DNA from 3 places in the Kitasatospora herbaricolor genome. Region 2 is predicted to be linked to each of the others. Evidence: riboswitches for the same ligand, from Rfam matches in the RefSeq annotation. Region 2 holds a riboswitch; each other region holds the start of a gene.
What was found. Region 2 has a riboswitch for cobalamin ahead of J2S46_RS25500 (ribonucleoside-diphosphate reductase subunit alpha). Riboswitches for the same ligand answer to the same signal wherever they lie in the genome.

Region 1 (6,849 bases), 810 kb from region 2:
CAGCGGCCGGCGGTGCGGGTCGCGCATCCGCTCGACCCGCAGGGTCTCGTGGGCCCGAAGCAGGCCGGCCGCCAGCGGGGTGCGGCCGCCGGTCGGCAGCGTCTCCAGCCGGGCCGCGCCGACCTCCACCGAGGAGGTCGGCGGCAGGGCCAGCTCGGCGCCCGCGCCGCGGAAGGTCACCAGGCCGACCTTGTCGCGCCGCTGGTAGGCGTCCATCAGCAGGGAGAGCACGGCGCCCTTGACGGCGGTCATCCGCTGCCGGGCGGCCATCGAGCCGGAGGCGTCGACCACGAACAGCACCAGGTTGGACTCGCGGCCCTGGCGCACCTGCTCGCGGAAGTCGTCCCGGCGCAGCTCCAGTGCCCGGCCGGCGCGGCCGCGCACGTGCTGGTGCGGGGCGGCGGCCTGCAGGGTGGCGGCCAGGTGCAGCCTGGTCAGCTGGCCGGCCGGGCGGCGGGCGCGGATGGTGTGGCCGCCGTCGGTCTCGGCGGGGGAGCGGCGCCCCTGGGCCCCTTTGCCGGTGCCGGGCACCTTGAACAGCTTGGTCCGGTACGGATCGCCGGCGGCGACCGGCGCGTTCTCCCGGGCCGGACGGGGGTGCTGGGCGGGCACGTCCGCCTCGGGGGCGTCCGGCGCGGGCGCGGCGTCGGTGGCGGCGAACTCGGGTGCGGCCGGTCCGGCGGGGTCGGGCGTGCCGCCGCCGGGCCCGCCGTCCGGGCCGTCGGGGCCGCCGCCGTCCGGGCCGTCGTCGTCGGGGCCGTCGCCGTCCGGGCCGGGCTGCTCCTCGTCCGGCCCGCGGCCCTCGCCGGGGGTCTCCTCGGAGCCGGTCTCCTCGGGCCGCTCGTCCGGCTCGGCGTGCTCCTCCAGGGTCCGGTCCAGCTTCTCCTCGTCCAGTCCCGGCGCGTCGAACGGGTTGCGCCGGCGACGGTGCGGCAGGGCGAGCTGGGCGGCCTTGCGGACGTCCTCCTCCAGCACCTCGGTGCGGCCCGACCAGGCGGCCAGCGCGACCGCGGTGCGGGCCATCACGATGTCCGCGCGCAGCCCGTCCACCTCGAAGGCCGCGCAGACGGCGGTGATCTGGCGCAGCGCCGTGTCCGTCAGCTCGACCGTCGGCAGCAGTTCGCGGGCGGCGGTGATCCGCTCGGCGAGGGCCCGCTCCTCGTCCGCGAACCGGGCGGCGAAGGCGGCCGGGTCGGCGTCGTGGGCGAGCCGGCGGCGCACCACCTCGGCCCGCTCGCGCGGCTCCCGGGTGGCGGCGATCTCCACGGTGAGGCCGAAGCGGTCGAGCAGCTGCGGCCGCAGTTCGCCCTCCTCCGGGTTCATCGTGCCGACCAGCAGGAAGCGGGCGGCGTGCCGCACCGAGACGCCCTCGCGCTCGACGTACGAGCGGCCCATCGCGGCGGCGTCCAGCAGCAGGTCGACGACGTGGTCCTGGAGCAGGTTGACCTCGTCGATGTACAGCACGCCGCGGTGGGCCTTGGCCAGCAGCCCCGGCTCGTAGGCCTTGACGCCCTCGGACAGCGCCCGCTCCAGGTCGAGCGAGCCGACGATCCGGTCCTCGGTGACGCCGACCGGCAGTTCGACCAGTTGGGCGGCCCGGTCGGTGACGGCCGGGCCCTCGTGGGCGCCGTCCGGGCACTGCGGGTCGGGGGCGGCGGGGTCGCAGGCGAAGCGGCAGCCCTCGACGGTGCTGATCGAGGGCAGCAGGCCGGCCAGCGCGCGGACCATGGTGGACTTCGCGGTGCCCTTCTCGCCGCGGACCAGCACCCCGCCGACGGCCGGCGAGACCGCGTTGAGCAGCAGCCCGAGCCGCAGGTCGGCCATGCCGACGATCGCGGTGAACGGGTATCGGACGTCAGTCATCGGGTGTCCCTCTCCTCGGCCGGTCCTGCGGCATCCGTACCCGGCAACGTCTTCACGGCGCACCCGGCGGCACGAAGGGCAGGCCGTCGGCCGGGACGCCGCCCTCGATCAGCCGCCACAGCGCGCCGGTGTCGGCGTGCTCCTCGATCAGGTCGCCGAGGCGGTCCAGCCGGGCCTCGCGGGCCGCGGCGAAGGAGGTGTCCGGCGCGGGGACGAAGGCGCGCCCGGCCAGCTTCGCCACCTCGCGCAGCAGCTCCCGGCGGAACCCGTCGTTCTCCAGCGCGCCGTGCCAGGTCGTCCCCCACACCGACCCGGTCCGGCAGCCGTCCAGGAAGGGCTCGCCGCCCTCGACGGTGACCACGCCGTGGTGGATCTCGTAGCCCTCGACCCGCTGTCCGAAGGCCTCGCCCACCGGACGGGCCAGCACCTTCTCGGCGCCGAACCGGACGTGCGCCGGCAGCAGCGCCAGCCCGTCGACCGCGCCGGCCTTCGACTCCACCCGGTCGACGATCTCGCGGGTCAGCATCTGGTAGCCGCCGCAGACGCCGAGCACCGGCAGCCCGGCGGCGGCCCTGGCCCGCAGGGCGGGCTCCAGGCCGCGCTCGCGCAGCCAGGCCAGGTCGGCGACGGTGGCCCGGGTGCCGGGCAGGATCACCAGGTCGGCGTCGGCCAGCTCCTCGGGGCGGGTGGCCCAGCGGACCAGCACCCCGGGCTCCTGGGCCAGCGCGTCCACGTCGGTGAAGTTGGACAGCCGGGGGAACCGCACCACGGCCACCCGCAGCACGTCCGCGCCGAGCGGGCCGGGCGTGTCCTCGCGGTCGACCACGGTGGAGAGGTCGAGCGAGTCCTCGGCGTCCAGCCAGAGGCCCTTCAGCATCGGCAGGGTGCCGAGCACCGGACGGCCGGTCAGCCGGTGCAGCATCTCCAGGCCGGGCTCCAGCAGCCGGGCGTCGCCGCGGAACTTGTTCACGAACCACCCGGCCACGTGCCGCTGGTCCTCGGCCGAGAGCAGCGCCAGCGTCCCGTACATCGCGGCGAAGACCCCGCCCCGGTCGATGTCGCCGACCACCACCACGGGCAGGGCGGCAGCCGTGGCCAGGCCCATGTTGGCGATGTCGCGGTCCCGCAGGTTGATCTCGGCGGGTGAGCCGGCGCCCTCGCACACCACCACGTCGTAGCGGCGCCGCAGGTCGGCCAGGCACTCCAGGGACTTCTCCAGCAGGACGGGCTTGCGCTCGCGGTAGTCCAGCGCGCCGACCTCGGCGACCGCCCGTCCGAGCAGCACCACCTGGCTGCGGCCGTCCGCGCCGGGCTTGAGCAGCACCGGGTTCATCGCCGCCTCCGGCTCGACCCGGGCGGCCTGCGCCTGCATCGCCTGGGCGCGGCCGATCTCGGCGCCGTCGGCGGTGACGAAGGAGTTCAGCGACATGTTCTGCGCCTTGAAGGGCGCGACCTTGACGCCCTGTCGGGCCAGCCAGCGGCAGATCCCGGCCGTGACCACGCTCTTGCCGGCGTCCGAGGTCGTTCCGGCGACCAGCAGTGCCCCGCTCAATTGCGGCCACCCTTCCGTTGACGTGTGAGGCCCCGGCCCGCGCCGTGCAGGAGGGCGTGCCCGGCGGCGGTGACGCCGAGCGCGAGCAGCCCGACCCGGCGGGAGAGCCGGCAGGCCCGTTCGATGTCGGCCACCCCGACCGGGGGCAGTTCGCGGCCCAGTACCGGCCGGTGCTCGACCCTCTCGCCGTAGGCCAGGGTGCCGCCGAGGCGCACGCCCAGCGCGCCGGCGAAGGCGGCCTCGGCCCGGCCGGCGTTGGGGCTGGGGTGGGCCGCGCCGTCGCGGTGCCAGACCCGCCAGGCGGTGGCGGGCCGGGGCGCGGCCAGGACGGTCAGCAGCGCGGTGAGCCGGGCGCCGGGCCAGCCGGCCACGTCGTCCAGCCGGGCCGAGGCCCAGCCGAAGCGGACGTAGCGGGGCGAGCGGTGCCCGACCATCGCGTCCAGGGTGTTGACGGCCCGGAAGGCGAGCAGGCCGGGGGTGCCGGCCAGCGCTCCCCAGACCAGGGCGTTCACCACCGCGTCGGCGGTGTTCTCGGCGACGGACTCCACCACCGCCCGGGCGATCTGCTGCTCGTCCAGCGCGCTCGGGTCGCGCCCGCACAGGTGCGGCAGCCGCTCCCGGGCGGCGGTGAGGTCCCCCGCCGAGAGCGAGCGCCCGACGGTCCCGGCCTCCCGGATGAGCGAGGTGCCGCCGAGCACCGTCCAGGTCGCGGCGGCGGCCAGCGCCGCCCTGCCTGCCGGCGAGCGTCCCAGGGTGCGGTCGGCGAGCGTGGCGACGGTCGCGACGGTGCCCACGCAGAGCGCGGTGTACGCCGCGCCGGCGGCCCGCCGGTCGCGCCAGAGCAGCCGTTCCAGGCGGCCGGCGGCGGTGCCGAAGGCGGCCACCGGGTGACCGCGTCGCGGGTCGGCGAAGCGGGCGTCGGCCAGGTGTCCGGCGACGGCGCCCAGGGCGAAGGCTGCGCCGCGGGTCAGCCCGCGCACGGCAGGTGCGCGGCGGTACGGCGGCGGGCTCGGTTCGACGGTGGCCGGTGGACGGCCCGGGCAGCCTGCATGGCGTGCGTGTCCTCACTCAGGGTCCGCGCCCTGGCTCGACGTACCGGGGGCGAGAGTCTCCTGGCTTCCGGGTCGGACACACCCTCGGGCCTTCCCGCGGGCTTCTGACGGACCGCCGTGACCATGGTTCGAGCGTGCTCCCCGGTGACAGTGGCGGGACCGCGCCGGATTCGCACCGGCTTCCTCTGCATGCCTCCGTTTGGCTGATGGATCCCATCACGCGGCCGAACCGGGAGTCAACCAAGGCCACCGAGGGTTTGGTCACACGCGCGGCCCGCGTGCGCCGTGCGCGGCGCGCGGACGACGCACCCCGGGCGCCGGGCCGGCCGTCCGCGAGCGGCGCAGGCCAGGGTCGCGCTACCCGCGTAGCGGTGCGCCTTGGAGGAAACCGTCATTACCTCCGAGTAGCGCGCCCGTCGGGCGGCACTGATCTGTACGATCCGCCAGTCGCCCACCGGGGGCCTGACCTGCGCTTCGTGCGTTCGGCGTCTGGGGCCGTCCGGGCCCGGCCCGTACGGTCGTTGCTCATGCGATCCAGACAGCCCTCCGTGACGCCGGTGCCCTTCTCGCCCATGGCGGCCAGGGCGCACCGCGCCGGGCTGGGCCTGACCCCTCATCAAGTGGCGGAGGGGATGGCCGCGCACGGGGTCCGGCTGCTGCCGGCCCACGTGATCGGCTGGGAGACGGGGGAGATCCGGCCCTCCGAGGAGGAGTTCATCGCCCTCGCCCGCGCCCTGTGGTGCCCGCCCGCCCAGTTGATGGGAGCCCGGCCGGCCTGCCTGCGCGACTTCCGGGTGGCCCGGGAGCTCGGCCGGGACGAGGCCGCCCGCCGGATCGGCCTGTCGCCGCGCGCCTACGACCTCGCCGAGGACGCCGGCCGGTGGACCGGGGACGAGGACCGGACGTACGCGCTCGCCCAGGTGCTCGGGATGACGCTGCGGGAGGTGGTGGCCGTCCTCGGCCGTGGGGAGGAGCTGGACCAGCGGCTGCGCCGTTGCGTCGACGGGCGCTGGCAGGCCCAGGTGAAGGCGGTCGGGCGGATCGTCCCGGTGCCGAAGGAACTGCTCGCGGCGGTGCTGACGGACCTGCAGAACGAGTACCAGGTGACGGCGCACTGGGGCTCCGGCGGCTGGGGGTCGTCCGCCCCGGCGCAGCCCGAGCCCCCGCGGCAGACCCGGCCGCTCGGCGAGCGCTTCTGGGAGCTGCTGTCCCGGCGGCCCACCGAGATCCCGGTCTGACCCCCGAGCCTCTCCTTCCCCTTTCTTCCTCCGCGTCCCCCTTTCCGGGTTCCTTCCTCCGCGCTCCGCACGGCTCCCCGCCCGCCCGCTTCCGATCCCCGCCCGTGCCCCGGACGGCCCCGCACCGGTGGCCGCCCGGCCCCGCGACGCGTGGACTGGGGAGCGGATCCAACCGGGCCGTGGCCGGCCGCCCGGCAGGGAGCAGCAGAGCGGGGAGCGAGATATGCGTTGGGGAACCGCAGCAGTCGTGGCGGCCGCCGCGGCCGGTACGGGCGTGGCCGTACTGGCCCTCGGGCGCAAGGTGTCGGAGCGGGCGGTGCACCCCCGCGCGGACCACGCGTCCGGCGCCCGGCCGGTCCGGGTGCTCGGCGTGGCCGCCGGCCGGGTCACCCTCACCCGGACGGTGGAGACCGCCCGTCCGGGCCGCTACGCCCTGGAATGGGGGGCCGACGGCCACGCGGTGGTCGGCGAGGTCCTGCAGAGCGACCAGCAGGCCGTCACCCGCCGGCTGGAGCGGGCGGACACCGGCACCCTGGAGACCGGCACCGTGGTGCGGCTGACCCCCCGGGTCCACCTGGGGGACCCGACCACCGCGCTCGGGCTGCCCTTCCTGGAGACCGCCGCGGTCGGCGAGGCCGGGCCGCTGCCCGCCTGGTACCTGGACGGGATGCGCGGCACCTGGGTGCTGCTGGTGCACGGCCCGGGGGCGGACCGGCAGCAGACGCTCCCGGTCGTCCCGCTGCTGCACCGCCTGCGACTGCCGGTGCTGGCCGTCACCTACCGGGGCGACGAGGGCGCGCCGGCCTCGCCCGACGGGCTCGGCCACTTCGGCGACACCGAGTGGCGCGACGTCGAGGCGGCCGTCCGGCTGGCGCTGGACAGCGGCGCGGGCAAGGTCGTGCTGTTCGGCTGGTCGCTGGGCGCCACCATGGCCCTCCAGACGGCGGCCCGCTCGGCCTGGGCCGAGGCGGTGAGCGGCCTGATCCTCGACTCGCCGGTGCTCGACTGGTCCAGGACGGTGCGCAGGGAGGCCGCCGGGGCGGGTGTCAGCGCCCCGCTGGCCGGGCTCGGGGCACTGGCCGCCCAGGGGCGCTCCGGCGTCGACCTGGCGGGCTTCGCACGGCTCGCCGAGGGCACCGACCTG
Region 2 (6,849 bases):
GAGGTCCTGGACGGAGCCGTTGGCCTCGCGCAGCGCGTCCCGGGTCTGCGCATCCCAGACGCCCAGCTCCTTCAGCTCGCGGACCAGGTACGGGTTGACCTGGAGGAACTCGCCGGAGAGGGTCTCGCGCTTGAACAGGTTGGACACCTGCGGCTCGATGCACTCGTACACGCCGGCGATCGAGGCGATGGTCGCGGTCGGCGCGATCGCGAGGAGCAGCGAGTTGCGCAGGCCGGTGGTGGCGATCCGGGCGCGCAGCGCGTCCCAGCGCTCGGTCCACTGCGGGGTGGTCCCGAAGTGGTCGATGTGCAGCTGGCCGCGGGCGGCGCGGGTCTCCGCGTACGCCTCGTGCCGGCCCAGCTGCTCGGCCAGCTCGCTGGAGCGCTCGTAGGCGACCAGCATGATCCGCTCGGAGATCAGCGTGGAGAGCTGCTTGGCCTCGGCGGAGTCGAAGTCCAGGCGGAGCTTGAAGAAGACGTCCTGCAGGCCCATCACGCCGAGGCCCACCGGGCGCCAGCGGGAGTTGGAGGTGCCGGCCTCGGGGGTCGGGTAGAAGTTGATGTCCACCACGCGGTCGAGGAAGGTGACGGCGGTGCGGACGGTCGAGTCCAGCCGGTCCCAGTCCATCGCGTTCACCAGGTCGGCGGGGGTGGCGCCGGGGGCCACGTGGGCGCCCAGGTTGACCGAGCCCAGGTTGCAGACCGCGGTCTCGGAGTCGTCCGTGACCTCCAGGATCTCCGTGCAGAGGTTGGAGGAGTGGACGGTCCGGCCGGGGAGGGCGGTCTGGTTGGCGGCCCGGTTGGAGGCGTCCTTGAAGGTCATCCAGCCGTTGCCGGTCTGCGCCAGGGTGCGCATCATCCGGGCGTACAGGGTCTGCGCGGGGATGGTGCGCACGGCCTTGCCGGCCGCCTCGGCCTTCAGGTACGCCTCGTCGAAGTCGGCGCCCCACAGGTCGACCAGCTCGGGCACGTCGGCGGGGGAGAACAGCGACCAGTCGCCGCCCGCGTTGACCCGGCGCATGAACTCGTCCGGGATCCAGTGGGCGAGGTTCAGGTTGTGGGTGCGGCGGGCCTCCTCGCCGGTGTTGTCGCGGAGCTCCAGGAACTCCTCGATGTCCGCGTGCCAGGTCTCCAGGTAGACGCAGGCCGCGCCCTTGCGCCGGCCGCCCTGGTTGACCGCCGCCACCGAGGAGTCCAGGGTGCGCAGGAACGGCACGATGCCGTTGGACTTGCCGTTGGTGCCGCGGATCAGCGAGCCGCGCGAGCGGATCCGGCTGTAGGAGAGGCCGATGCCGCCGGCGTGCTTGGAGAGCCGGGCGATCTGCGCGTAGCGCGAGTAGATCGAGTCCAGGTTGTCCAGCGGCGAGTCCAGCAGGTAGCAGGACGACATCTGCGGGTGCTTGGTGCCGGAGTTGAACAGCGTCGGCGAGGACGGCAGGTAGGAGAGCGCGCTCATCAGCGCGTACAGCTCGGCGACCTCGCGGACCGACTGCTCGTCGTCGCCGACCGCCAGGCCGCTGGCGACGCGGAGCAGGAAGTGCTGCGGGGTCTCGATCACCTTGCGGGTGATCGGGTGGCGCAGCAGGTACCGGGACTGCACGGTGCGCAGGCCGAAGTACTCGAAGCGGTCGTCGCCCTTCTGGTCGATCAGGGCGTCCAGCGCGTCGGCGTGCTTGGCCACGAACGCGGCGGTGGTGTCGCCGATCAGGCCCTCGGCGTGGCCGACGGTGATCGAGGCGGAGAAGGAGACGGCGCCCTGGCCGACGGCCTCGTCCTGGATCTCCAGGGCGAGCAGCCGGGCCGCGAGCTTCGAGTACTGCGGGTCCTCGGCGATCATCGACGCGGCGGCCTCGACGGCCAGCCCGCGCAGCTCCGCGAAGTCGGAGCCGGCGTGCCGGCCGCGCAGGGCGGCGGCGGCGACGTGGCCGGGGTCGACCTGGGGCAGGTCGACGCTGCGGTCGGTCAGGAGGCGCAGGAGCGCTCCACCGGGGTCGGACACCGTCGGGTCGGACGGGGCGGCGGGGCTGGAACCCTGGGCGGGCAGGGTGACTGAGGCAGCGGTGGTCAAGGCGCTTCTCTCCTGGCGGCGGCGGTCGGCGAGGGGGCTGCCGGGCCGCATGGGCGCAGGGGAGGGCAGCGCGGAACACCTCACGGCGCGCGCGAACCACCCCCCGGCCCACCCGCGAGGCCCGGACGATACTGCTGTGCTGCATGGCGACTGCGGGGAAGCCCTGTGGCACACCGTCGGCAGGTCATCGGACTCGCGTGGCCCGGTCGGGCAGCCCGCTCACCGCTGCGGGGCAGTCCCGGACTCGCACCGGGTTCCCCTGCGTTCGACAGCAGGAGTGAGCATACATCTAGTGGCGCCAGCCCGATGAAGCACCACATGTTGTGCACTGTGGCGTGTCGGGCGACCAGTCGTCGGCTCACGGAGCAGGCAAGGGGGAGGGTGCCGGGCCCGGATTTGGGAACGGATTGATTACCGGACAGCCCTGCCGCGCGCACCATGCTTTACGATCTCGCCTCATGAGCGAGGGAACGGGCGTACCGTCCGACTGGACGCGTCAGCCCGCACAGCCGGTCCAGGGTCAGCAGCCGGGGGCACCGGGGCAGCCGCCGCAGGGGCAGCAGCCCGTCCCGCCGGCTCCGGGTGGTTTCGGCCCGCCCCCGGTGCCGTACAGCCAGCCCGCGCAGCAGCTCCCGCCGCAGGGCCAGCCGGTTCCCCCGCCGATCCCGCAGCAGCACCAGCCGCAGCAGCCGTTCGCCCCCCAGCCCGGTCCGCAGCAGGCGCCGCCGCCGCAGTGGCAGCCCGCGCCGCAGCCGTTCCAGGCCGAGCCGAACTGGACCCAGCTGGCCGACCAGCACGAGAACGAGTCCCGCAAGCGCCGCCGGCTGTGGATCGGCGCCGCGGTGCTGGCCGTGGTGCTCGTCGGCGGCGTGGTGGCCGCCGGCGTGGTCATCTCCGGCAAGGGCGGCGGCGGCAACAAGCCGAACCCGAAGCCGGCCGCCTCGACCGGCCTGCCGCTGGAGCAGGCGCTGCCGCTGATCTCCGACGCCTCGACGGACAAGGCCCCGGTCGACGCCGCGACGCTCTTCCCCGACCAGACCCGCACCATCGACGGCAAGGTCTGGACCCGGATGGTCACCGGGTCGACCTCGCCCTGTTCCAAGGCGACCACCGGCGGGCTCGGGCTCGCCCTCGGCGACGACGCCTGCCGTTCGCTGGTCCGGGCCACCTACGTGTCCGGGGAGAGCGCCGTCACGGTCGGCATCGCCGTCTTCGACAACAAGGCGGGCGCCGACAAGGCGCTCGGCCGGCACGCGGGCCTGGTCCAGGGCCTGTCCGGCCCCGGGGTCGCCACCTTCTGCGTCACCGACAAGTCGGGCTGCGCCGAGACGCACGCCGCGGTGGGCCGCTTCGGGTACTTCACCGTCGCCGGTTCGCTCAAGCAGACGCCGGACCAGGCCGATCCGGCGGCGGCCGCGGCGGCGAGCCCGCTCGCGGACCGCGCCAAGGAGGTCCTGCTGGGCCGGGCCAAGCCGGCGGCCACCGCCGGCTGAGTACCTCCGCGCGCGGACGTGGGGTGGCGGGCTACCCCTACCCTGGCCTGGCCCTCGCCTTGCCCGGCCCCTGCCCGGCCTGGCCTGGCCCGATCCGGTCGGATCCGGCCGGTGACCCGCGCCCCGGTGCCGGTCGCGGGTGACGGGCCGTCCGGGCCCGGGGGCACCGGGCCGTTCGTGCCGGACCGTTCGTGACGTCCTGTTCACGACGGCCGTAACAGGCCGCGAACGCGCGTCCGATAAGGTGTGGTGCCCCGGGGGACAGTTGCTGCATGGTCAGTTCGCTCCGGCACGCGGAACGCAGCTACCAGGAGGTACCGCGCGGTGAGCACCGCGACCAGTGCGCCCAGCAGAAGACGCAAGTCGTCCGGCCGCCGCCGGAACGCGTCGGAGCCCGTCTCGGGCCTGCTGCTCCCGGCACCCCCGAACGCCCAGGAGAAGTACAACTACACCGTCCGCAACCAGTGGGTGCTGACGCTCTGCTCGGTGATCAGCTTCGTCTGCCTGGTGATCAGCCAGGTCGAGCTCTTCCGGGTCGGCTCGTGGTTCTGGCTCTGCGTGCCGTTCCTCGTCTTCACCGTCGTGTACTACCTGGTCTCCCTGCGGGTGAACAGCTTCACGCCGAACTTCGACCTCAAGGAGCACCGCCGGCTGGTCCGCAAGTGGACCCCGGCCGAGTACCCGACCGTCGACGTGTTCCTGCCGGTCTGCGGCGAGCCGATCGAGACCCTGCACAACACCTGGACCCACGTCCGCAAGCTCGCCGAGCACTACCCCGGTCTGGTCATGCCGTACGTCCTGGACGACGCGGCCAGCCCGGCGGTGGAGGCGATGGCCGCCGACTTCGGGTTCCGCTACGGCGTCCGGGAGAACCGCGGCTGGTTCAAGAAGGCGGGCAACCTGCACTACGGGTTCGACCGCTCGGACGGCGAGTACATCCTGATCCTGGACGCCGACTTCGCGCCCCGCCACGACCTGCTGGACGAGGTCCTGCCGTACATGGACCGGGACCCGAAGCTGGGCATCGTCCAGTCGCCGCAGTTCTTCCGCGTCCTGGACTCGCAGAACTGGATCGAGCGCGGCGCGGGCGCCATCCAGGAGCTGTTCTACCGCTCGGTGCAGGTGGCCCGGCAGCGCAACAACGGCGCGATCTGCGTCGGCAGTTGCGCCGTGTACCGGCGCGAGGCGCTGGCCGAGAACGGCGGCACCACGCTCATCGCGCACTCCGAGGACGTGCACACCGGCTTCGACCTGCGCGGTCTCGGCTGGGACCTGCAGTACATCCCGGTGGCGCTCTCCACCGGCGTCTGCCCGGACACCGCGGGCGCCTTCCAGAACCAGCAGTACCGCTGGTGCATGGGCTCGATGTCCCTGCTGACCAGCAAGAAGTTCTGGCAGGCGAAGCTCGGCTTCACCACCCGGCTCTGCTACGTCTCCGGGTTCCTGTACTACATGCACACCGCGCTGATGACCTTCGCGCTGCCGATGCTGCCGATCATGCTGCTCGTCCTGCAGCCGAGGCTGCTGGAGGTCAGGCACCTGGTGCTGGTCATCCCCAGCCTGGTCTACGCGACCGTCATCTTCCCGCTGTGGCACCGGGCGCCCTACCGCCTGGAGGCCTGGGCCGGCCGGATGATGTACGGCTGGTCGCACTTCTTCGCCATCTGGGACCTCGTCCGCGGCCGCCAGATGGGCTGGCAGCCGACCGGCTCCAACGGCGCGAAGAAGGACAAGCAGCGGCGCTTCTGGTGGGGCGTCATCTTCTGGAGCGGCGGGACGGCCGTGGTCTGGGTGGGCGCCGCGGTCTACCGGATGTTCACCATGCACCCGCCGGACTTCGCCCTCGTGCTCTCCTCCGGCCTGTTCTACGCCGTCACCGTCGGCCGAATACTCATCCAGCCCCGATCCCAGGACGCAGTGGCATGACAGACAGCAACACCCGCCCGGGGGGCCGGCTCCCGGTGCTGGTCCGCCTGATCGCGGTCGCGGCCCTGGTCCTCCCGCTGGCCGCCTGCGACCTGCTCGGCGAGAAGAACATCGGCCCCACCCCGTCCGCGGCGGCCGCCTCGGGCGCCGCCGCGGCGCCCGGGGCCACCGGTGCGGCCGCGGCGCCGGCCGAGGCCACCGGACTGCCGTACGACGTCCGCCCGCTGCTCAAGCCGGCGAAGAAGTACCTCGGGATCGCCGCCGACGGCGCGCCGCTCTCGATGGCCGCGGTGGACGAGTTCTCGGCCAAGGCCGGCAAGAAGCCCAACATGATCGAGTTCTACTCCGGCTGGGGCGACGAGTACGACTCCAAGGGCGCCCGCAACGCCTGGGACAGCGGCGCCCTGCCGTACATCGCCTGGGAGCCGTTCACCGTCAGCCTCGCCGACATCGCCGCCGGCAAGAGCGACGACTACGTCAAGCGGTACGCGGCGGGCATCCGCAACGCCAACGTCCCGGTGGCGATCAGCTTCGCGCACGAGTTCAACGGCGGCTGGTACGAGTGGGGCACCAAGCACGCCACCGCCGCCGACTTCGTGGCGGCCTACCAGCACCTGCACGACGTCTTCGCCCAGCTCGGCGTCGGCCAGGTGATCTGGGTGTGGAGCCCGAACAGCATCAACCCGATGCCGGCCGTGGCCCTCAAGCCCTACTACCCCGGCGACACCTACGTCGACTGGGTGGGGATCGTGGCGTACTACACCCACCTTGAGGCCGGCACCTTCGACACCCTCTACACCCCGACGCTGACCCAGATCCGCACCTTCACCCAGAAGCCCTGGCTGATCGCCGAGACCGGCTCGGAGCCCGGCGCGCGCAAGCCCGCCGACATCGCCAACCTGGCCGCCAACGTGATCAAGCGCCCGGACTGTCTCGGGTTCATCTGGTTCAACATCAACAAGGAGACGAACTGGCGGATCGACAGCGATCCGCAGGCGCTCTCCTCCTTCAAACAGGCGGTCTCCGACGGCCGCTACGGATTCGATGTGAAGAGTCCCTGATGACGTCCTCCCCTCCGCACAGCGGCCGCCGCCGGCGCGGGAACCCGGATCAGGGCCTGCCGGCCGCCGACCGGCCCGGCACCGACGAGTCCCTGATCGAGGAGCCGGTCCGCCGGCCCGATCCCGGGGGCTCCTGGTTCCAGGCCCAGCGGCCGACGGCCACCGGACCGGGCCCGCACGACGACGGTGCCTTCGACGACGGCCGGTTCGGCGCGTCCGCCGGTGACACGCCCTTCGGCGGCGCCCCCTCCGATGACGCCTCCTTCGCCGGCGCGCCCTTCGCCGGCGGCCCCTTCGACGGC
Region 3 (6,849 bases), 2.8 Mb from region 2:
AACAGCGACTCCACCGGTGACCAGGACACCTCCTCGATCGCGGCCAACCGCCTCGGCGACGTCGCGGTGGTCTGGGAGGACGACCGCGACTCGACCGCCCCGGCCGACGACGCGCACAGTGACGTGTGGGTGCGGATGTTCCGCAACGGCGTCTCCGCCTACGAGTCGAAGCTCTCGGCCGGCGGGACGGCGGGGGTGGCCTGGCGGCACCTCCAGCCCGACGTGGGCCTCGACGACCGCGGCAACGCCGTCGTCGTGTGGGCGGAGGACCCGGACGGCAACGGGTTCTACAACATCGTCTACCGGGTGCTCTCCCCGGCCGGTGCGGTCCTCGGCTCCGGTCGGGCCAACGCGAACTCCGACGGCCAGCAGATCCATCCGCGCGTCGCGGTCGACCCGGACGGCGCGCCGGGCAGCACCGGCGCGGTGGCGTTCTCCGTGGTGTGGGAGGACATCCAGGGCACCGCGGCCGCGACGGTGAAGGCGGCCGGGTTCACCGGGACCACGACCAAGGCCTACGAGGTGACGGTCAACGCGACCGGCGGCGCGCACCACAACCCCGACGTCGCGACCTCCGCCTCGGGCGACGCCGTCGTCGTCTGGGACGACGACACCGACAACAACGGCTCCTACCAGATCGGTCTGGTGAAGCTGGCCAAGGCGAACGGGGCGGTCGCACTCACCCGCCGCAGCGCCAACAGTTTCGCCGGCGGCCAGCAGCAGCGTCCGGCCGTGGCCGCCGACTTCAACGGCGACTTCGCCGTGGCATGGGAGTCCGACCACACCGGTACCCGCGGTGTCTGGGCCCGGTCGTTCACCGCCGCCGGTACCGCCGGCTCGGCCGAGGTCGAGATCTCCGCCGGACCCGGAGCCGGCAACCCCACCGTCGGCATCGACGACCAGCGCGACGCCGTGGTCGGCTGGAGCGTCGCCGGCACCGATCCGGCGGTCCGGGCCCGGGGCCTCAACCCGGACGGCACCTTCGCCGGCCGGCTGCCGGCCCAGTCCGTCAGTCAGGTCACGACCGGTCGGCAGGAGCAGGCCGCGGTGGCCTCCTCCCCGTTCGGTGCACTCGCGATCTCGTACACCGATGACAACGACGGCAACAGCTTCGACCAGGTCCTGCTGAGTCTGGGGGCGACCAACTCGGACTGGTGACGTCCGCTCGATCCACGGACGTCCGCCGGGCCGCCCGGTCGGGAGATCCGGCAGGCGGGTCCGGAACCGCGCGGGAACGCGGTTCTCCGGTACCCCTGTCGGACCACCTCCACAGGGTGGCCCGGCGGGCGTCCGGGTCCGGGGGTGGGCCCCTGCTCGACCGCGGCCAGTGCTGAAGGGATGTCAAGAGCCCGCGCGCAGCCCAGGTGTCCGCAAGCGCTCGCGCGGCACGCCGGCTTCAGGATTGTGCTACGGCCGAGGGAGGACGCTCGTGCAGGGGCCGGCCCGGTGGCCCTGCCCCGGTGCTTCTGATCTGCGGCGACGACCGTAGAGTGGCCTGCGCAGCTGGTTCGCCCTGTCCGCCAGGCAGGCGCGTCGCAAGAGGGAACCCGGTGGGAATCCGGGACTGCCCCGCAGCGGTGAGCGGGAACGACCGCCGTCATACGCACTGGGCCAAGGCGGCCCGGGAAGCGACGGCCAGTAGGAGTCCGCCCTTCACAGGGGTGGGCGCGCCCGCGAGTCCGAAGACCTGCCGCTGCCCGCGGACCGCCACGGTCCGTGGTCCCACCGGACCCCGCGGGCGGGTCGGCGGCGGGGAGGGACGCGCACGCGCACCTCCCGCTCCTGCGCGTACCCGGGGTCTCCTGAACTCGCGAAGGAGAGTTCCGTGCAGCAGACCGAGTGGCCGGGTGCCCCCGGGGCCGTGAACCGTCGAGGCCCGGACAGCGGGGCGACGGCAGGCCGGTCCGCCGGCTCCGGCGCGGCCGGGATCCGGCCGGGCGCTCCGACGACCGGCGGGGTGGCCCGGTGACGATGCCCCCTGCCGTCTCCCGGACCCCGACGGACTCGGCGGTCACCCTGGCCCACATCATGAGCGAGCACGACACCAACCTCTACGGGACGGTGCACGGCGGCGTCGTGATGAAGCTGATCGACGACGCCGCGGCCGCGGCCGCCGGCCGGCACGCGGGTGTCCCCGCGGTCACCGTGTCGGTGGAGGAGATGTCCTTCCTCGCGCCGGTGCGGGCCGGTGACCTCCTGACGGTCCTGGCCCGTGTCGATCACGCCGGGCGCAGCTCGATGTACGTCTCGGTGGTGGTGACGGCGGAACGGTGGAACCTCACCGGGCCGGTGACGAGGGTGGCGACGGCGCAACTGGTCTTCGTCGCCGTCGACGCGGACGGGCAGCCGCACCGTGTGCCGGCGCTGGTCCCGGAGAGCACCGTCGAGCAGCGCCGCGAGCGTCTTGCCCGTGAGCGCCGCGCTCGGCGGGCGAAGGGGCCGGCCGGCTGACCTGGCCGACCGGCTGACCCTCAGCACCCAGGTCCGTCCGGGCCCCCGACCCCGACCCCGCCCTGACCCGGAGGGGAACCCGGGGCCCGGACGGACCGGCCGTCACCAGGGCGCGCAGTGCGCCGTGCGGCCGTGCTCACACCGCCCGGTGGGCGTGGAATCCCCGCCCGCTCTTGCGGCCGAGCAGTCCGGCCTCGACCATCCGGGCGAGCATCGGCGGGGGAGCGTAGAGCGGCTCCTTGTACTCGTCGTACATCGGGCGCCCCGCCCGCCCGCGCGCCGCACTGGCCCGCTCCGGCGTCCCGCTCCGGCCGGGCCGCGGGCGTCCTCGGGCCTTTGCGAGGGGCCGGGCCCAGGTGCCAGGACGGCCGGTACCACGTGCAGGTCTGAATTATTAACGGGCCCGGTGCCGTCGAGGCCTCCGGCGGCCGGGACCAGAACCGGCCCCCTGCGGATCCGGCCCCTTCGGGTGGTGCCGGCCTGCCCGAGGGGACCGGCCGGCACCCCTGCTCGGCCCGGCGGCGGGGGAGGGTGCCCCCGCCGCCGGGCCGCCACCCGTGACCGCGCGCCGAGCCGCCGGGCGCCTCCGTCCGACCGCCTCCGTCCGCCCGCGCCCGGCGCGCCGCGACACCCGTCAGTTCACTGCGCCGCCAGGCGCGGCGTGCGCGGCGGCACCGTGCGCCGGCTGCCCGTCGCCTCGAAGGCCGCGCCGAGGGCCAGCAGCGCGTTGTCGTCGTAGGCCCGGCCGGCGAAGGTCAGCCCGACGGGCATGCCGGTGTCCGCCATGGTGCCCATCGGCACGGTCACGGTCGGGATGCCGAGGTGACGGGGCACCAGGTTGCCGTTCGCGACCCAGACACCGTTGCGCCAGCCCAGCTCGGCGGACGCCTCGCAGACGTCCATGTCCGCGGGCCCCACGTCGGCGACCGCGGGGAACACCACCGCGTCCAGGCGCAGGTCGTCCATCCACAGCTCCAGGTCGACCCGGCGGGTCTCCTCCAGCCCGCGCAGCCCCTCTTCGAGGTGCGGCATGTCGGTGAAGGACGCGTACGGGCGCTCGCGCACCAGGCGCGGGTAGTCGCCGATCGTGTCGTCGAAGCCGGTGTAGCGGTCGGGGAGTTCGCCCTGCTGCTTGGGCCAGATGCGGTCGGGGTCGACCTCGGCCAGGGTGGCGAGCGCCGGGTCGCCGTTGGCCCGCAGGAAGTCGTCCCACGCCCAGGCGGACAGGTCCTCGATCTCGACGGCGAGGAAGTCGCGGCCGACCAGGCCGCGGGTGTGCAGCGAGGGCGCCTCGGGGCGGTCGGACTCGTAGTTGGACACGACGGGGAAGTCGACCTCGACCACCTCGGCGCCGGCGGCCTCCAGGTCGCGGCGTGCGGCTTCCCACAGGGCGATCACCGACGGGCGCGTGTCGATCCGCTGCCCGGTCTGGCCGCCGATGCCGCCGTCGGGGTTGGTGCCGGCGCCGGGGTCGGCGTTGATGTACATCCTGGGTACGCCGACGCGCTTGCCGGCGAGTGCGGCGTGCGCCGTCCGGGCGTCGGCGGGTGCGAGGGCCGGGTACGAGTCGGGCCGCACCTGCGACGCCGAGGGCAGCGGGACCCAGGGCTGCGCACGCCACAGGTCGCCGCGCGTCTCCGGGTCGTCGGCGACGATGACGTCCAGCAGTTCGAACAGGTCGGCCATGGTGCGGGTGTGCGGGACCACGACGTCCATGGTCGGCACCAGCGGCCAGTTGCCGCGCACCGAGATCACGCCGCGGCTGGGCGTGTAGGCGCACAGCGCGTTGTTCGAGGCGGGCGCCCGGCCCGACGACCAGGTCTCCTCGCCGAGGCCGAACGCGCCGAACGACGCCGCCGTCGCGGTGCCGGAGCCGTTGGAGGAGCCGGAGCCGTAGGCGCTGGTGAGCCAGTCGGCGCTGTACGGGCTCTCCGCGCGGCCGTACACGCCGCGCTGCATGCCGCCGTTCGCCATCGGCGGCATGTTGGTCAGCCCTATCAGGACGGCCCCGCCCGCGCGCAGCCGCTCGACGGCGAAGGCGTCACGCTGGGCGACGAGGTGCTCGAAGGCGGGCGAGCCGGCCGCGGCGGTCAGTCCCTTCGCGAGGTAGCTGTCCTTCGCGGTGTAGGGGATGCCGTCCAGCGGGCCGAGCGTCTCGCCGCGCGCGCGGCGGGCGTCGGAGGCCTCCGCCTCGGCGCGGGCCTCCGGGTTCATCACCACCATCGCGTTGAGAGCGGTGCCGGTGCCGGGCCGGTCGTACGCGTCGATCCGCGCGAGGTAGGCGTCGAGCAGGCCGACCGCGGTGGTCTCACCTTTCTCCAGCGCCGCGCGCAGGTCGGCGATACCGGTCTCCACAACGTCGAATCGGCGCGTCATACGGGTGTCTCCTGAGGGTCGGGTCGGCCGAGCCGCTGGGCGTCGAACCGATCGCGTGCGGCCGCCGTGCTTCCACTGCACTGACTAGATTTTCAGTCTAGACTACAGATCTAGGTCCCAGAATCGAGATGAGCCCATGCCGACGCCGCCGCCAGAGTCCGAGCCCGTACGGCCGCAACGCCTCCCCGCGGCGGAAGGCGTGACCGGCCCCGCGACGGCCACCGGGCCGGGTGCCGCCGCCCAGCCCCTTCGGGCCCCGGCCGACAGGAAGCGCCGGCCCAGCGGCGACGAGGCGCGGGGGCGGGCGATGCGGGCCGCCATCAGCGCCATCGCGGAGAAGGGCACCGCGGCCGTGCGGATGTCGGACATCGCGGCGCGGGCCGGCATGAGCACCGGGCACATCCTCTACCACTTCGGCAGGAAGGACCGCCTCCTGCTCGAAGTCCTCGCCTGGAGCGAGGCGGACCTCGGCGCCCGGTTCCAGCAGGCCGCGGACGAGGCCGCGTCCCCCGCCGAGAAGCTGGCCCTGTTCGTCCGCTTCTACCTGCCCCGCCACCAGGGCGACGAACGCTACGCCCTGTGGACGCAGGTGCTGGCCCAGCGCCACGACGACGCCGGCCGGCACCTCCTCACCGCGTTGTCCGACGCCTGGGAGGAGCGCCTGGAAGCCATCCTCCGGGAGGGGCGGGCGCTGGGGCGGTTCGCCGATGTGGACCCTTCCGAGTTCGTCATCAGGGCCGTGGCCATGCTCAACGGGCTCTCCGGCGACGTGATGTTCGGACGCTCGCGCTGGCAGCACGCCTCCGCGCACGCGTTCGCCCTGTCCGCCCTCGAACGCGAACTGCGGCCGGCCGGCGTGGCCTGAGGAGACGTCCCGGGCAGGGTCCCGGTCGAAAACCGACGTGCCGTCATGTCAATTGCTGCGAGCCGGCCCTGGCGCGGCGCCACCCGACGGTAAGTCATCCGACTCAAACGAAGCGCCTTACCGACCGTCAGATGCCGGAGGCCGCGGAGGCCTGCCGAGGAGCACAGTGGCGGACAGCGGGGCGGGCGGCCGCCGGTGTGCAGTCACTCCGGGGCCGCGCCGTACCCGTTCCCTTCATGACATCCACAGGCCAGGAGTCCGTGTGAACCTCTCCCTGAAGCCATGGCGGACAGCCGTCGTGGCGTTGCTGACGGCCCTCTCCGTCCTCTTCCTCTCCGACTCCTCGGCCTTCGCCGTGCAGAACGGGGAGGGCGTCGTCTGGAGCGAGGAGGTCGAGAACAACGTCGCCGTCCAGACCGCCGGCGGCATGGTCGAGGCGCGCGACCCGAACAACGGGATCCTCGTCCAGACGTGGCGCGGCTACGACAACGTGATCTACCTGTCGGTCAACCACGGCCGGGTGACGCCGATGCCGGGGGCGACGACGTACGCCAACCCCGTGGTGGTGTGGCGGTGGTCGAGCGGCGACAACGCGGTCTTCCGGGTGTTCCACACCGGCACCAACGGATTCGTCTTCTACACGGACGTGTCGACCGTCGGCGTCAACCACCTCCCCAACATCCAGCCGTGGTGGAACCAGGTCCCCAACGGCGCGGCGACGCCGAACACCTTCCCCGTGACGGCCGCGGCGCTGCCGAACAACAGCATCTACCTGGCCTTCCGAGGCTCCAGCAGCACCGAGATCTGGGGCCAGTTCTTCAGCGGGACGAGCAACCAGTGGAGCAACCCCGCGCGCGTGACCGATGCGCGGAGCGACTCCGCCCCCGCGCTGGCCTTCAGCCGCAGCACCAACATCACCGTCCTCGCCTGGCGCGGCACGGACAGCCAGATGAACCTCGTCCGCCAGTCCTGGGGCGAGAGCTGGTGGTGGGGCCACGACGTCCTGCCCGGGGTCGCGGCGGACGGGCAGCCCGCCGTGGCGATGGCGGACGGTTCGCACGGGCAGCTCGCCACCCGCCGGCTGGGGAGCCATCAGATCTCCCTCACGTCGGTCTTCTCGACCGGTGGATGGCAGGGCTACTGGGACGCCGAGAACA

Region 1: it holds a riboswitch for cobalamin, as region 2 does, so the genes downstream of both, J2S46_RS28845 (cobalamin biosynthesis protein) here and J2S46_RS25500 (ribonucleoside-diphosphate reductase subunit alpha) in region 2, are expected to answer to the same signal.
Region 3: it holds a riboswitch for cobalamin, as region 2 does, so the genes downstream of both, J2S46_RS36965 (acyl-CoA thioesterase) here and J2S46_RS25500 (ribonucleoside-diphosphate reductase subunit alpha) in region 2, are expected to answer to the same signal.

The regions. Positions count from the first base shown of each region.
Region 1 is NZ_JAUSVA010000002.1:6,558,723-6,565,571, forward strand. Features, by position in the region: gene J2S46_RS28835 (putative cobaltochelatase) at 1-1,863, opposite strand, end outside; gene J2S46_RS28840 (cobyric acid synthase) at 1,916-3,415, opposite strand; gene J2S46_RS28845 (cobalamin biosynthesis protein) at 3,412-4,395, opposite strand; cobalamin riboswitch at 4,521-4,653, opposite strand; gene J2S46_RS28850 (helix-turn-helix domain-containing protein) at 4,995-5,705, shown strand; gene J2S46_RS28855 (alpha/beta hydrolase family protein) at 5,929-6,849, shown strand, end outside.
Region 2 is NZ_JAUSVA010000002.1:5,749,210-5,756,058, forward strand. Features, by position in the region: gene J2S46_RS25500 (ribonucleoside-diphosphate reductase subunit alpha) at 1-2,118, opposite strand, end outside; cobalamin riboswitch at 2,229-2,390, opposite strand; gene J2S46_RS25505 (hypothetical protein) at 2,526-3,560, shown strand; gene J2S46_RS25510 (glycosyltransferase family 2 protein) at 3,885-5,486, shown strand; gene J2S46_RS25515 (glycoside hydrolase family 26 protein) at 5,483-6,547, shown strand; gene J2S46_RS25520 (glycosyltransferase family 39 protein) at 6,547-6,849, shown strand, end outside.
Region 3 is NZ_JAUSVA010000002.1:8,557,536-8,564,384, forward strand. Features, by position in the region: gene J2S46_RS36960 (hypothetical protein) at 1-1,158, shown strand, start outside; cobalamin riboswitch at 1,487-1,709, shown strand; gene J2S46_RS36965 (acyl-CoA thioesterase) at 1,972-2,451, shown strand; partial or broken gene J2S46_RS36970 (3-hydroxyacyl-CoA dehydrogenase family protein) at 2,588-2,707, opposite strand; gene J2S46_RS36975 (amidase) at 3,091-4,827, opposite strand; gene J2S46_RS36980 (TetR/AcrR family transcriptional regulator) at 5,135-5,692, shown strand; gene J2S46_RS36985 (hypothetical protein) at 5,955-6,849, shown strand, end outside.